Rhodospirillum rubrum ATCC 11170: one gene and its partner. The protein of the gene in region 1 binds, or shares a complex with, the protein of each later gene. Links are inferred from orthologs where the notes say so. Each region holds a gene or a part of one and is shown on either strand. Other genes may lie near its edges.

Evidence for each region. Proteins that work in one complex are often made in the same cells at the same time.
Region 2: the proteins of trxA (region 1) and trxB are in contact, whole or in part, in a crystal structure (PDB 1F6M), measured with the Escherichia coli proteins. The link is inferred for Rhodospirillum rubrum ATCC 11170 from one-to-one orthologs.

The regions. Positions count from the first base shown.
Region 1 is NC_007643.1:3,950,439-3,957,568, forward strand. Bases 8-2,860 are described here. They hold trxA (thioredoxin TrxA), read right to left. Parts: upstream 1,665-2,860; coding sequence 1,350-1,664; downstream 8-1,349. Other genes in these bases: RRU_RS17735 (methyltransferase), read right to left, coding at 8-1,178; addA (double-strand break repair helicase AddA), read right to left, coding at 1,834-2,860. Also shown: more of RRU_RS17735, read right to left, coding at 1-7; more of addA, read right to left, coding at 2,861-5,397; double-strand break repair protein AddB, read right to left, coding at 5,394-7,130. UniProt on the Escherichia coli protein: Participates in various redox reactions through the reversible oxidation of its active center dithiol to a disulfide and catalyzes dithiol-disulfide exchange reactions.
Region 2 is NC_007643.1:3,338,212-3,345,330, reverse strand. The notes cover bases 2,897-5,738. They hold trxB (thioredoxin-disulfide reductase), read right to left. Parts: upstream 4,869-5,738; coding sequence 3,924-4,868; downstream 2,897-3,923. Other genes in these bases: RRU_RS14945 (peroxiredoxin), read right to left, coding at 5,004-5,618; RRU_RS14955 (LysR family transcriptional regulator), read right to left, coding at 2,897-3,792. Also shown: RRU_RS14975 (cryptochrome/photolyase family protein), read right to left, coding at 1-56; RRU_RS14970 (hypothetical protein), read right to left, coding at 192-842; RRU_RS14965 (HIT domain-containing protein), read right to left, coding at 839-1,279; RRU_RS14960 (DMT family transporter), read left to right, coding at 1,599-2,525; more of RRU_RS14955, read right to left, coding at 2,878-2,896; RRU_RS14940 (Lrp/AsnC family transcriptional regulator), read left to right, coding at 5,863-6,357; RRU_RS14935 (metal ABC transporter substrate-binding protein), read left to right, coding at 6,456-7,119.

The sequences.
Region 1 (7,130 bases):
GCATAGGGGCGGGCCAGCCCGCCGGCGGTCAGCAGGCGCAGGCCGTCGCGGATCAGCCCGGGCGGCACGCCTTCCAGGGCGGCGCTGGCGCAGAGCTCGCCAACCGGTCGCGGGCCAAGATCCAGGGCGGCAAGCAAGCTTTCAAACAGCGCCCCGCGAAACGACAGGGAAACCGCGCCGAAGCTCACTTCGGGGTTAGCTTGTCCCGGAGCGGCGGCCGGACCAAGGATGCGGCCGTCGTCGAAGGCTGTCAGGGCCGCGCCGTCGCTCGGCGCCGCACCCTTGATGTAAAGGTCGCGGCGGTGATCCTCGTTGCGGATGAAATCGCGGGTGGCCTCGACCTCGGCCCGGCTGGTGGCGGCGCGCAGCCTGGGTCGCAAGGCGGCCGGAACCGCCAGATCGATCAGATTGAGGAAGGCTTCGGCCCGCCCGGCGAAGGTCAGCCCCTGGGCGGCCATCTCGGCGTTGACCTGGGCGAAGTGCAAGGGCCGCAGGGTGCCGCCGAAGAACCGCCCGGCCAGGGCCTGGGGGCCGCGTTCGATCAGAGCGTCGAGGCGGGGGCCAAGGGCGGGATTGTCGCGGAAGAAATCGATGCCAGCGGCGCGCATCGCGCCCAGCCAGTCGATCGCCGCCCGCGCCCGCGCCACGGGATTGGCCGCTTGCCCGGCGGTGACGCTGAAAAGCAGGTCGCGCAAGGGCACCAGGGCGGCGGCGCCGGGCAGGGCGTCATAGGTGGCCAGCACGATGCCCCCGGGCTTGAGCAAGGTGCCCAGACGCGACAACAAGGCCTGACGCTCCTGGCCATCAAGCCAGCACAGAACATTGCCCAGAACCGCGAAATCCAGCGGCGGCAGGTCGAGGTCGTGGGGCTTGGTGTAATCGGCTTGCAGAAACGTCAGATTATCGAGGAAGGCGGCCTTGGCCAGCGCGCGCCCGGCGGCCAGGGCTTGGCCATCGGCATCGATGGCGAAGAAGCGGCCCTGCGGGTTGGCGGCGGCTAGGATGCTGGCGGTGATGCCCAAGCCGCAGCCGAAATCGGCCCAGGTGAACCCGTCGTCCAGGGGGCGCGGGGCGAAGCCGCAGAAGACCGCCGCGCCATTGAGGGCCGCCGGTCCGCGATCGGGCTGGAAATCGGCCAGGGCGGCGGCGGCCGGCGACAGCGGCGCGATCTCGTGCATGACAGCCTCTCCGCTTCGTCTTTCCGCAGTCGCGATCAAGGCTCCCCAAGAAGGGAAGGCTTCTCCGACGTCATTCGATCCCGTGGACGGGAGCCCGTCAAGGCGGGCTTTGCCCAAACGAAAACGGCCCTTCGCAAAGGGCCGTTCGTCAGGCGGGGAGGACGCCAAACCTCAGACCGAGGCTTCGACCCACTCAAACAGCTTGGTCTTGGGCAGGGCGCCGATCTTGGTCGCGGCGACTTGACCGTCCTTGAAGATCATCAGCGTCGGAATGCCGCGCACGCCGTATTTCGACGGGGTTTGCGGGTTTTCATCGATGTTGATCTTGGCCACGGTCACTTTGTCGCCAAGCGCGGTGGCCAGCTCTTCGAGAGCCGGGGCGATCTGGCGGCAGGGGCCGCACCATTCCGCCCAGAAGTCCACCAGCACGGGACCATCGGCCTTCAGGACATCCTCTTCGAAAGAGGCGTCGGAAACCTGCTTCATGATCACTATCCTTTGATATCGCGGCGAGGAGACCAAGGGGAAAGGGTCGCCCGGCCGGTTCTCCGAGCCAAATGTAGGGGCGCCTGAGCGGCCCCGTCAAGACGACGGCGTTAACCATTTTGGCGAAAACCCGGATGCTGCGCCGCACCCATCCCGCTTTCGGCCAGCCTTACCAACCCAGTTTCCGGGCTTCCTCGGCCAAACGCTCGGCGGGAATCTCCATGGCGAAGGGGCCATCGGTCCACAACAGCACACAACGCGCCACGCGGCTTGGGAAGACCTGGGCGAGCAGGGCGCGGTAGGCCGCCATCTGGCGGATATAGGCGATGTCGACCAGATCCACCGCGCGCGGCGGCGGGCGGTTGGTCTTGTAATCGACGATCAGAACCTCGTCGTCGGTCACCGCCAGCCGGTCGACCTGACCGCTGACCACGTGATTTCCCACCAGCCCGACCAGCGGCACCTCGGCCCGCGAGCCCGGGGCGAAGACGGCGCGAAAGGCCGGGTCATCGAGCACCGCCAGAACCTCGGCGCTCAAAGCCCCGATTTCCTCGGCCTCCAGGGCCCAGGCCGGGCGCGACAGCCAACGCCGCGCCGCCGGGCCGCGGTCCTCGTCGGGCAGTTCGGGCAGAAGCTGCAGCAGCTTGTGGATCAGCCGGCCGCGCAGGAATCGCCTGGGATCGCCCCGGCCATCCAGGGGCGAGCGCGCCGCGCCCTCGTCGCCGACATGGGAGGGGGCGAGGGGGCGGCTGGGAGTCGGTTCGAGCGGCGGCGGCAGGGCGGCCCAGGCGGCCGGGGCTTCGCCCTCCTCGTCGGCGGGGGCCGCGGAGTCGGAGGGGGACGGCGATCCTTCCTGGGGGCAGGTCAGGCGCAGAACCTCGGTGTCCTTAAGGGCGCCGGTCGCGTCCAGCAAGGGCACCTCGACCGTCTGGGCCGAGGCGGCGAGGGCATCGTGGATCAGGGCGTACCAGCAATCCTCGGCCGGGCGCTTCAGGGTCTCCCAGCCGCAGATGTAAAGCCGGTCGGCCGCCCGGGTCATCGCCACATAGAGCAGCCGGCGGTATTCGCGGTCGCGCTCGACCTTGAGGGCGTCGATCATCGCCTCGATGGCGGCGCCGCGATCGGCCTTGCTTGGGCACCAGAACGGCAGGGCGTCGGCGACGCCCTTGTCGGCGGTCCACAGCAACAGATCATTGCCCGTGGGTTTGGCCAGGGTGTCGGGCAGGAAGACCACCGGCGCCTGCAGACCCTTGGAGCCGTGAACGGTCATGATCCGCACCGCGTCAAGGGCGCCCTGGTCAAGGTCGCGCTTGATCTCGACGGTGCCCTTTTCCAGCCACGACAAAAAACCCTGCAGGGCGGGCGGACCGACGCGTTCATGGGCGAGGGTCAGGGCGAGGAATTCGTCGATCGGGTCCTCGGCCTCCGGGCCAAGGCGGCCGAGCAGCAGCCGCCGACCGTTGAGCGGACCATCCAGGACATGGGCGTAGAATTCATGGGGGGCGAGACGGCCGGCGCGGTCGCGCAGCGGCTCGATGATTTCCATCGCCTTGCCATAGGCGTTCTCGGCCCCGGCATGGGGGCGCAGGCGGTCCCAGAGGCGTTCGTCGCGGCCACGGTCGCGGGCGAGGGTGAACAGCGCGTCTTCGTCCAGGCCGATCAGCGGCCCCTTGAGCACGCTGGCCAGGGTCAGATCGTCCTCGGGCAGCAGCAGCGCCTTGCCAAGGGCGATCAGATCCATGACCGCGAGCTGATCGGTCAGGGTCATGCGATCGACGCCGGCCACCTCGACCTTGGCGCTTTTAAGGGCGCTGACCAACTCCTCTTCAAAGCCGCCGCGCCGGCGCACCAGCACCAGGATATCACCGGGACGAATCGGCCGGCCCTGGCTTTCCAGCAGTTCGCCGCCGCTCGTCATCGTTTTGATGCGCTGGGCGACGCGCTTGGCCAGCCGGGCGCGGGCGGATTCAAGGCCGATGCGTTCGACCGGCGGCTTCCAGGGATCGCCGACGACCCGGGGGGCCGGTTCCATCGCCGGCCAAAGCTCGACCAGTCCGCCGGCGTCCTTGCGGAAGGCGTGGTGGGTGATGTCCTCGGCCACACCGCTGTCGGCGTCGTCCTGGGCCACGCCGTCGCGGGCCGGTTGGCGGGCGAACACGGCGTTGACGGCCTCGAGCACGGCGCGGGTCGAGCGGAAGGAGATATTAAGCGGCACCTCGGCGAAGTGGCCGCCGATGTCGCTCACCGCGTCGTGAAAATGCCGGCGCATATCCTCGAAGGCCTTGGGATCGGCGCCTTGGAAGCCATAGATCGACTGCTTGCGGTCGCCGACGGCGAAAACCGTGCGCGGGCGCGTGCCATCCCAGCGGGCGCTGTCGGTGAAGAACTCGCCGGCCAGGGCGCTGGCGATCGCCCATTGGTCGGGGCTGGTGTCCTGGGCCTCGTCGACCAGCAGATGGTCAAGGCCGCCGTCGAGCTTGAACAGCACCCAGGCCGCCGCGCCATCGCCGGCCAGCAGGCGGCGGGCCGCCAGGATCAGATCCTCGTAATCCATCCGCCCCAGGGCCCGCTTGCGCCGCTGGTAATCCTTCAGCATCGCCCCGACCAAAGTTAGCAAGGCCTCGCTGGCCTGGGCGGTGGTGGCGGCGCGCAGGCGCTCGCGCAGGGTCCAGATGCGCTGTTGCTCGGCCTCCAGACTCTCAAGGGTCCCGGGATGGGCCTTTTCCACCGGCTTGGTGCACAGTGTCTTGACCGGTTTTTCGTCGGTTTTGGTCAAAAAGGCGCCGATATAGGTCCAAAACAGCCCTTCTCGGATCGCCGGATCGGTTTCGCTGACAAAAGCGGCGATGCGCAGGCCGCGTTCCTGATCGGTCTTGCCGCCCGCGATCAGGGCGGCGGCGGCGGCGCGTAACGACGGCCCATCGAAAGCGCCCTCGGCGCAGCCGTCGGCCAGAACGGTTTCGGGGGTATCGTCGGCCGCCAGCCCCAGGCTATCGCGAATCGCCTTGCCCAAGGCTTCGGCGCCGCCAAAATGGTCGAGCGCGGCCAGCAGCCGGCCGCGCTGCCCGCCCAGGGCCGCCATCACCTCGTCGAAGCGGCTTTCCGACAGATGGCCGGTGACCACCGCCAGGGCGGCGGCCAGGGCCGGATCGCCGCCCTCGCCGTCCTCGGCTTGGCGCGCCGCCCGCAGCACGGCGTCGCGGGCGCTTTGGTGCAGGGCCTGGGCCTCGCGGTCGTCGAGCACCTCGAAATGCGGCGCCACCCCGGCTTCCAGCGGGAAACGGCGCAGCAGGGTTTGGCAAAAGCCATGGATGGTCTGGATGCGCAAGCCGCCCGGGCAATCCAGCACCTGGGCGAACAGCCGCCGCGCCCGGCCGCTTAGGGCTTCGATGGCCTCTTCGCCCTCGGGCAGGCTCCCCAGCAGACTGGCAAGGCGGCCGCGCAAGGCCTCTTCGGGCAGGGTGGCCCAGCCGGCGAGCACGGCCGACACCCGGTTGGCCATTTCCGCCGCCGCCGCCTTGGTGAAGGTCAGGCACAGCAGGCGCTGCGGCGGGGTACCGGCCAGCAGCAGGCGCAGCACGCGATCGGTCAGCACCTTGGTCTTGCCCGTGCCCGCGCTCGCCGCCACCCAGGCCGAAGCCAGGGGATCGGCGGCGCGGCGCTGTGGCTTGGCCGGATCGAGGGGATCGGCCTCGGCGAGGAGGGGGGCGGGCTCCGACGGCGGGCGGGTCATTCGGCGTCGCCTTTCTCGGCCCATTCCTTGACCCGGGCCAGATGCTGATAGGGATTGAAGCGCGGGGCGTGGTCGGGATGGGGGCGGGCGAAATAGGGGGTGTCGGGATTATCAAAGGCGGTGATCAGATCGCTCAAGCCCTTATGGGCCGCTTCGGCCACCCCCTCGGGATCATCGGCGGCCTGGCGTATCTCGCCGCCCAGGCGATCGCCGCGCAGCTTCCAGAAGCCAAGATCGCTGACCGGCTTGCCGGCAATGCCAGGAAAGCAGCCTCGCGAGGCGAGAAGCGCTTCCAGGGGCAACTGCGGCGACAACCCCGACTCGACTTCCTTTTTCGAGGGCAGCATGCCGGTTTTATAGTCGATCACCGCCAGGGTGCCATCGCGGCGCAGATCGATGCGATCGGCCTTGGCGGTCAGGATGAAGGGGCCGGCCGGACCGGTCAGGGTCATTTCGGCGCGGCGTTCGGCGAAGACCTCAAGGATCTCGGGGCGGCGTTCGATCTCACGCTCGGCGATCCAATGCGCGATGCGCAGGAAGCGCGGCCACCAGAAGGCGCGCACGCCCGGCCGCGTCATATGCGGGGCGAAACGCAGGGTTCCCAGGCGAATGATCTCGGCCTCGGGGTCGCCGGGCAGGTCCTTGGGATAAAGGCCGACGAAATCCTCAAGGGCGCCGTGGACCAGGGTGCCGTAATCGGACACCCCGGGGTCGGCCTCCAGGGGATCAAGCTCGCTCAGCCCCAGGATGAACTGGGCATAGAGGGCGTAAGGGTCGCGCATCCAGGTTTCGATGCGGGTGACCGACAGCCGGCGCGGCCGGTCGGCCAGCGGCGGGCGCGGCTCGGGGGCGGGGCAGGGTTTGCGTTCACCCTGGGGCTGTTCCAGGCTGCGGGCCAGGGCGAGCAGGCGGTCGCCGCGCTGGCGGGCCTTCGCCCACTCCTTGTCCAATCCGGTGGCGCCGATCACCGCGTCAAGGCGGGTCAGCCAGCGCGAAGGCACGGTCGGCGTGCCCTCGACGCGCAGGGCCCGGGTGATCGCCACCTCGGGGGCGCAGAGCGCCTGGGAAACGTCGTGGGCGGCTAAGCCGATGCGGCGCTCGGGCTGGGGCAGGCCGATCTGATCGAGCATCGGCCGGCTCATCCACGGGCCGGTATCGACGGCGGCCGGCCAACCGCCCTCGTTCAGCCCGCCCAGGATCAGCAGATCGGCGCGCTGCAAGCGGGCTTCCAGCGGTCCCCACAGGAACAGCCGCGAATGAAGATCGCGCTTGGGCCGCACCGCCCGCCCGTCCATCAGGGCATCAAGCAGGGCCGGGTAGTGGCGGGGCGCGATGGCGCCCAGCGAGGGGGCGGCTTCGGTCAGATCGGCGCCAAGCAGGGCGGCGGCCTCGCCATCGTCACCAGCCCACAGCCGGGTGGCGCCGGGCTTTTCCACGCCACCCTCGCGGGCCTCGGCCAGCCCTTCGCAAAAGCGCATATGGGCATCGATGAGCGCGGCGACGTCGACCGGCTCGTCGCTGTCCATCAGGGTGCAGAACGGCCCGGCCAAAGCTTCAAGCCGCTCCAGCCAACCGCCAAGGTGGCGCTCCATGTCCGGATCATCGGCGGCCTTGATCGCCTGAGCGAGCCCAGCCACCCCGGGGTCGGGACGCGGGCCGCGCAGGACCTCGCGGTCGAGCAGGCGCAGGCGGGCGCGAAAGACCACCGGATCCTCGCCGCCAGCCGCCAAGGG
Region 2 (7,119 bases), 610 kb from region 1 along the record:
GGATTATCGGCCAGCCGCAGGTCGTCGCGAAACCAGACGAGGACGGGGATGGTCATAGGGGTTCTCCGGCAAACCAGATCAAACGGCGTTAAACCAGATTCATGTAGCGCGAAGACCTTGATCTCGCTTTAACGATTTAAGGTTTTAAACGGAAAAGTAGTTATTTCCCACTCCCTTACAGCTCCAGGCGCTCAGGGTTTGGCGGGGCGGACGGTCAGGCTTTCCACGATCAATTGGGCGGCGGGCAGCCCACGGTCGAAATCATTGTCAGGCGCGGTGTAGATCAGAATATGGGCGACCGGTATATCGGTGCGGGCGATCGCCACCACCCAGCTTCGCATCGGCTCGCGCGCTCCCATGAAGCGGATGACCGCCTGTTCGCCATCGGCGCCCGGGCCATCGTTGACATAGTGGAAGGGCGCTTGGCGCAGGCGCTCGTGATTGACGGTGCGCGCCTCGATCGCCCGCAGGGTTTCGGTCACCAGCACCGCCGTTCCGGCCACCGGGTCGTCGGGTGCCGGGTTCTGCTGATTGGTCAGCGTCAGCGCCGTGTACCAATCGGCCCCGCCCTTCGCCCCGCCGAGGACCACGGTATGACCATCGACGGCGGTGAGCGACCATTGGGCGGGATAGCGCAAGCTGACGCCCATGCCCTTGGGCGTGGCGTCGCTGACCGCTCCATCATGGTCGCCGCTTTCGCCGCCGCCCTGGTCCTCGGTCGCGGCGGGGGCGCCGGGTTTGAGGCCGGGAGGCGAGGGGGCGGCGCTGGCCTGGGCGATCATCCCCAGGCCGATCAGGCCGGCCAGCCCGCCGAGGACGGCGCGGCGCAGGCGACCGATCATCGGGTCTGGCCTTCTTCGACGATCCCTTGGCCCGGCGCGATCAATTGGGCACGCAGGCCGGAGAGGAACTCGGCCAGTTCGGCCTGATCGTAGCGTTGCCGTTCGCCCACGCCCCAGACCGGCCCGGGCCAAGCGCCGTCGTCGGGGCGGCGGGCGATGATGTGGATGTGAAGTTGGGACACCTGATTGCCCAGGGCGCCGATGTTGATCTTATGGGCGCCGCTCAGGGTCTTCAAGGTGGCGGCGGCATGGGCGACCTCGCGCCACATCTTGTCCTGGTCCTCGGCCGGCAAATCGAAGATCTCGACCAGTCCGGGGCGATCGGGGATCAGCACCAGCCAGGGAAAGCGCACGTCGTCCATCAGACGCACCTGGGACAGCGGCCATTGGGTCACCGGGTGGGTGTCCGCGGCCAAGCGCGGGTCCAAATCGATCATGGCGAAGATCCTTCGTGAACCCTCCGAAGGCCGCGCGGACCGCCGGGGGAGGAAATGATGCGAACCAACGGGCGCGATGGCCGGGCGTTGCCAGCGCCGGGTCGGCTCGTTAGGGTGCGCCGCAGCGTGAACTCCGCAGGAAACGATAGTCTTCCCGCCGGGGCAAGCAAGAGCGTACCGCGCGTCCAGCGCAAAACCATACCGCGCTTCCAGCGCGCCGTCTGTTCCGCGCTTCCAGCGCACTGTCCGTCCTGCGCTTCCAGCGCACTGTCCGTCCTGCGCTTCGAGCGCAAGCGCTATAAGGGGAAGGGTTCGCCTCATGGCAAGCATGCCATCGCTGCGCGACCGGGTGTTTTCGGCCTACGGTCTGCTTATTCTGCCCCAGTTCCTGTGGGCGACCAACGCCATCGTCGGCAAGATCGCCGCCCAGCACGCCATTCCGCCGGTGGCCCTGGCCTTTTGGCGCTGGGTTCTGGCCTTTGCTTTTCTGCTGCCCTTCGCCTGGAGCGCCCTGGTCGCCGACCGCGCCAAGCTGCGCGCCCATTGGCCGATGGTGCTGGTGCTCGGCGCCCTCAGCGCCGGGGCCTATAACGCCTTGATGTATGCGGCGCTGGCCACCTCGACGGCGATCAACGTCACCCTGGTCGCCTCGGCGATGCCGGTGGTGATGGCCCTGCTCGCCCGGGTTTGGCTGGGCGAGCGGTTGAACGGCCGCCAGGGGCTGGGGATCGTCATTTCCGCCCTGGGGGTGGTTGTGGTGGTGGCGCGGGGCGATATCACGGTTTTGCTGTCCCTGGCGCTCAATCGCGGCGATCTTTTGATGCTGCTGGCGATGGCCAGCTGGTCGGTCTATTCGGTGCTGCTGCGCCGCCATCCCCTGGGGCTGAAGCCGGTTTCCCTGCTGGCCGGGCAAATCGGCGCCGGCGTCCTCGTGCTGGTGCCGATCTATGCCTGGGAAAGGGCGGGCGGGGCGGTTCTGCCGCTTGATCTGACCACCGCCTGGGTGCTGCCCTATACGGCGATTTTCCCGGCGATCTTCGCCTTTTACTTCTGGAACCGCGGCGTCGCCGCCGTCGGGCCGTCGATCGCCGGGGTCTATACCAATCTCATGCCGATCCTCACCGCCCTGCTCGCCGTCTGGCTGCTTGGCGAGGAGTTCGCTTGGTACCATATGGCCGGCCTGGCCCTGATCCTGGGCGGCATCGCCTTCGTCACCGGCCTGCCGCGCCGAAGGGCGGGGGCGTAACCCGGTCCGCCGCTGGCCAAAAAGAAACCCCCGGAGCAAGTCCGGGGGTAAAGTCGGAACAGGGAGGTTTCACGTCTGGGAGACGTAGGACACCGAAAAAGCGGCGCCCTGGGTGCCGGGTCGCCCCGGCAAAATGGCGGCACAAGGGAGGAGAGCCACCAAATCTCATCGCTCTGGATCCGGTCAATACCGTGTCATCAAGCGGTGACCCAATGTTTAAACGGTAGTTCCCATAGTAACCATGGGGTTTTGGGCAAGCAGGCCATGCGGTCGGCGCATGGCTATGGCCCTTTTCCCGCAGCCCTGGGAAAAGTGTTCAAAATCAGTCTTTTGATCGGGTGGTTCGCGGGGGTCAGGCCAGACCGGAACTGCCCAGTTCCTTGATCAGAAAATCGCGGAAGACCGCGACCCGCTTGCTGTGGCGCAATTCCTCGGCATAGACAAAGAAGATCTGCATCTCGGGGCCGTGTTCCTCGGGGAGGATCTTGACCAGAGTCGACGCCTCGCTCGAGAAGTAATCGGGCAGGGCGGCGATGCCCAGGCCGCTTTCGACGGCGCGGAACATCCCATAGATGTTGTTGACCTTAAGGATCGGCTTGCGCGCCCGCCCCTCGCGGGTGCCCGCCGTCAGCAGCCAGCTCATATTGGCGACCGGCGGCTTGAACTCCTCGCCATAGACGACAAGGGCGTGATCGTCGAGATCCTCCACCCGCCGGGGCGTGCCGTGCTTCTTCAGGTAATCGGGCGAGGCGAAGACATGATAGGGCATGCTGAAAAGCTGGCGCTGGATCAGGTCGGGCTGGCGCGGCGGCATGAAGCGCAGGGCCACGTCGGCCTGACGCATCGCCAGATCCAGCTCGGTATCATTGAGCGCCAAGGTGACATCGATATCGGGATAGCGGTCCATGAAGCGCTTGATGCGCGGCGTCAACCAGATGGCACCAAAGGACAAGGTGGTGGTGATGGTCAGCGGCCCTTCCGGCCGCTCCTTGGTCTCGCCCAGCTTGGCCTCGACGGTGGCGAGCTTGCCAAAGACATCGTGAACCGTATCAAACAGCAACTCGCCCTGTTCGGTCAGGATCAGACCCCGGGCGTGGCGATGGAACAGCGCCACCTTGAGGCTTTCCTCCAGGGCGCTGATTTGACGGCTGACCGCCGATTGACTGAGATTGAGGGCTTCCCCGGCGTGGGTGAAACTGCCCGCTTCCGCCACCGAGTGGAAGACGCGCAGCTTATCCCAATCCATATTGCCCGGCCGTTGCGCCATGCCCCGTTTTCCGCTCGCCGCTTTGGCCGATCCGGGGCTCCCTCCCCAAACCACGCCGGTCCATCCCTGTCAGCAGGCCAAACCGCCAAAAGGGCGTGGAACGCCCCTTCGCGGTCGGCTTGCCGGTCTTGTCATTCCTGCGTCAAAGCCAGGAAGTGATCCGCTTCAATGGCGGCCATGCATCCCGTTCCGGCCGCTGTCACGGCCTGTCGGAAGATATGGTCCTGAACATCGCCGGCGGCGAAAACCCCGGGCACGTTCGTTGCCGTGCTGTCGGGCGCCGTAATCAGATAACCGTTGTCATCGCAGTCAAGCTGGCCGGCGAACAGCGCGGTATTGGGCGTGTGGCCGATGGCGATGAACACCCCGTCGCAGGAAAGCTCCGACAGCGCGCCGGTTTGCGTATCGCGCAGGCGCACCCCGGTGACCCCGGGGGGATCGCCGCCGCCCAGGATCTCCTCGACCGTGCTGTTCCAGACGACGCCGACCTTGGGGTTCTTGAACAGGCGGTCCTGCATGATCCGTTCGGCGCGCAGGCTGTCGCGGCGGTGGATCAGCGTGACCTTGCTGGCGTGATTGGTCAGATAAAGCGCTTCCTCGACCGCCGTATTGCCGCCGCCGACGACGACGACCTCCTTGCCGCGGAAGAAGAAGCCGTCACAGGTGGCGCAGGCCGAGACGCCCAGCCCCGACCAACGCTTTTCGCTTTGCAGTCCGAGCCAGCGGGCCGAGGCGCCGGTGGCTACGACCACCGTGTCGGCGATATAGGTGTCGCCCGAATCACCCTGGCACACGAAGGGGCGCTTGGACAGATCGGCGCTGATGATCAGATCATCGATCATCTCGGTGCCGACGGCGCGGGCTTGGGCCTGCATCTGCTCCATCAGCCAGGGGCCGGAAATCGCCTCGGCGAAGCCCGGGTAATTCTCGACGTCGCTGGTGATGGTCAACTGACCGCCGGGCTGCAGGCCGGCGACCAGGATCGGTGCCAGATTGGCGCGGGCGGCATAGATGGCGGCGGTGCATCCGGCGGCGCCGGAACCCAGAATCAGGACTTTAGTGCGATGTTCGGCCATTGGTCTTCCGGGGCTGTCGGAAAAGACGGAGAGGAGTATAAAGGATAGAGGGCCCGTCCGCCGGGGTAAAGCAAAAGCGGTAACCGCGCCCGGGTACCGCGCCCGGGGCGGAAGGGGCCTTACCGCGTCCCGGTCCTAAAGGCGCTCGGCGTTGGCCGAAAGATAGGCCGCGACCCCCTCGGGGCTGGCGGTCATCCCCGGATCGCCGGTCTTCCAGCCGGCGGGGCAGACTTGGCCATGGGCGTCGTGAAAGCGCAGGGCGTCGATCATGCGCAGGGTTTCATCGACATTGCGGCCCAAAGGCAGGTCATTGACCGTTTGATGGCGGACGATGCCGCCGCGATCGACCAGGAAGCTGGCGCGCAAGGCGACGCCGGTTTCCAGCAGCACCCCGAACGAGCGGGCGATCGCCTTGCTGATGTCGGCCACCATCGGAAAGCCGATCGGGCCCAGGCCGCCCTCGGCGATCGGCGTCTTCTTCCAGGCGAGATGGCTGTATTGGGAATCGACCGAAATCGCCACCACCTTGGCCTCCTTGGCGGCGAAGGCGGGCAGGCGGTGGTCGTGGGCGAGGATTTCCGAGGGACAGACGAAGGTGAAATCCAGCGGATAGAAGAAAATCAGGCCATAAAACCCCGCCAGATAGTCCTTCAAACAGAAATCTTCGACAATGGAATTGTCCGCCAGCACCGCCGGGGCGGTGAAATCAGGGACCGGCCGGCCGGTCAGGGTACCAACACTTTCGGTCATCGCGGATAAATCCCTGGATTTTGGCGATGGGGCTCCATAAAAAGCGCCCCGATACGAGCCACCCCCGCCCACAGGGGCTTCCACCCGTGCAGCGCGCTTTGTATGTCGGGTAGCAGACCTTAAGCCGCAAGGGGGGTGGTCGCGGCCGTGGGGCAAGGGGTATTCTCGTTGCGCGGTCCGGGTGATTACGTGTAATTTCCTTTCTCGTATCGACCGACACCGATAGCTTGAAGGCAGGGTTTTCATGGCGACACAGCGCGTTAAGCTGGACCGCATCGACCGCAGGATTCTCAACGATCTCCAGAGCGACGGCCGGATGACCAACGTCGATCTGGCCAAGCGGGCGGGCATCTCGGCGCCCCCGTGTTTGCGCCGCGTTCGCGCGCTCGAGGAGGCCGGGTTCATCCGGGGCTATCACGCCGATCTCGACGCGGTGTCGCTGGGCTATAATGTGACGGTTTTCGCCCATGTCGGCCTGAATAGTCAGGCCGAATCCGATCTGCGCGCCTTCGAGGATCTGGTGGCGAGCTGGCCCGAGGTGCGCGAATGCCACATGCTGGCCGGCGAGACCGATTTCCTGCTGAAGGTGGTGGCGCGCGACTGGGATGATTACCAGCGCTTCCTGACCTCGCGTCTGACCCCGGCGCCCAATGTCGGCCATGTGAAATCCGCCCTGGCCATTCGCACCGGCAAGCTGCAACCCGGCGTTCCCGTTGCCGAGACCGATCCCGACGACTAAGTTTTCTCGCCGGCCCCGCGTCGGCGAAGCCAAAAATGGACGCTGGCGGAACGGGGAACGGTCCTTATCTTCTGTGTAAATCCATGCGGGAGGGGGCGATGACGACGGGCAAAGGCAATAACGGCGGGGCGTGGACACGGCGCGCGGTCCTGGGGACGGCGGCCGGCGTGGTCGCCGCCCTCGGCTTGGGCGCGGGTCGGGCGCGGGCCGCCCGGCGGCTGAAGGTGGTGACCACCTTCACCATCATCGCCGATATGGCGCGCAATGTGGCCGGGGAAGCCGCCGATGTGGTGTCGATCACCAAGCCCGGCGCCGAAATCCACACCTATCAGCCGACCCCGGGCGACCTTATGCGGGCGCGCGGCGCTGATCTGGTGCTGTGGAACGGCCTGAATCTGGAATTGTGGTTCGAACAGTTCTTTGAAAACCTGGGGGACGTCCCCGGTGTCGTGGTGTCGCAAAAGGTGGTCCCGATCGGCATCGGCGAGGGCCCCTATGAGGGCAAACCCAACCCCCATGCCTGGATGTCGCCGACGGCCGCCCTGCTCTATGTCGATACCATCGCCGAGGCCCTGGCGACCCACGACCCGCAAAACGCCGCGCTCTATCGCGACAATGCCGCAAGCTACAAGCGGCGCATCGAGGAGACGGTGGCGCCCTTGCGGATCGCCCTTGCCGCCCTGCCCGAGGAGCGGCGCTGGCTGGTGACCAGCGAGGGGGCCTTCAGCTACCTCGCCCGGGATTTTTCGTTGCGCGAGCTTT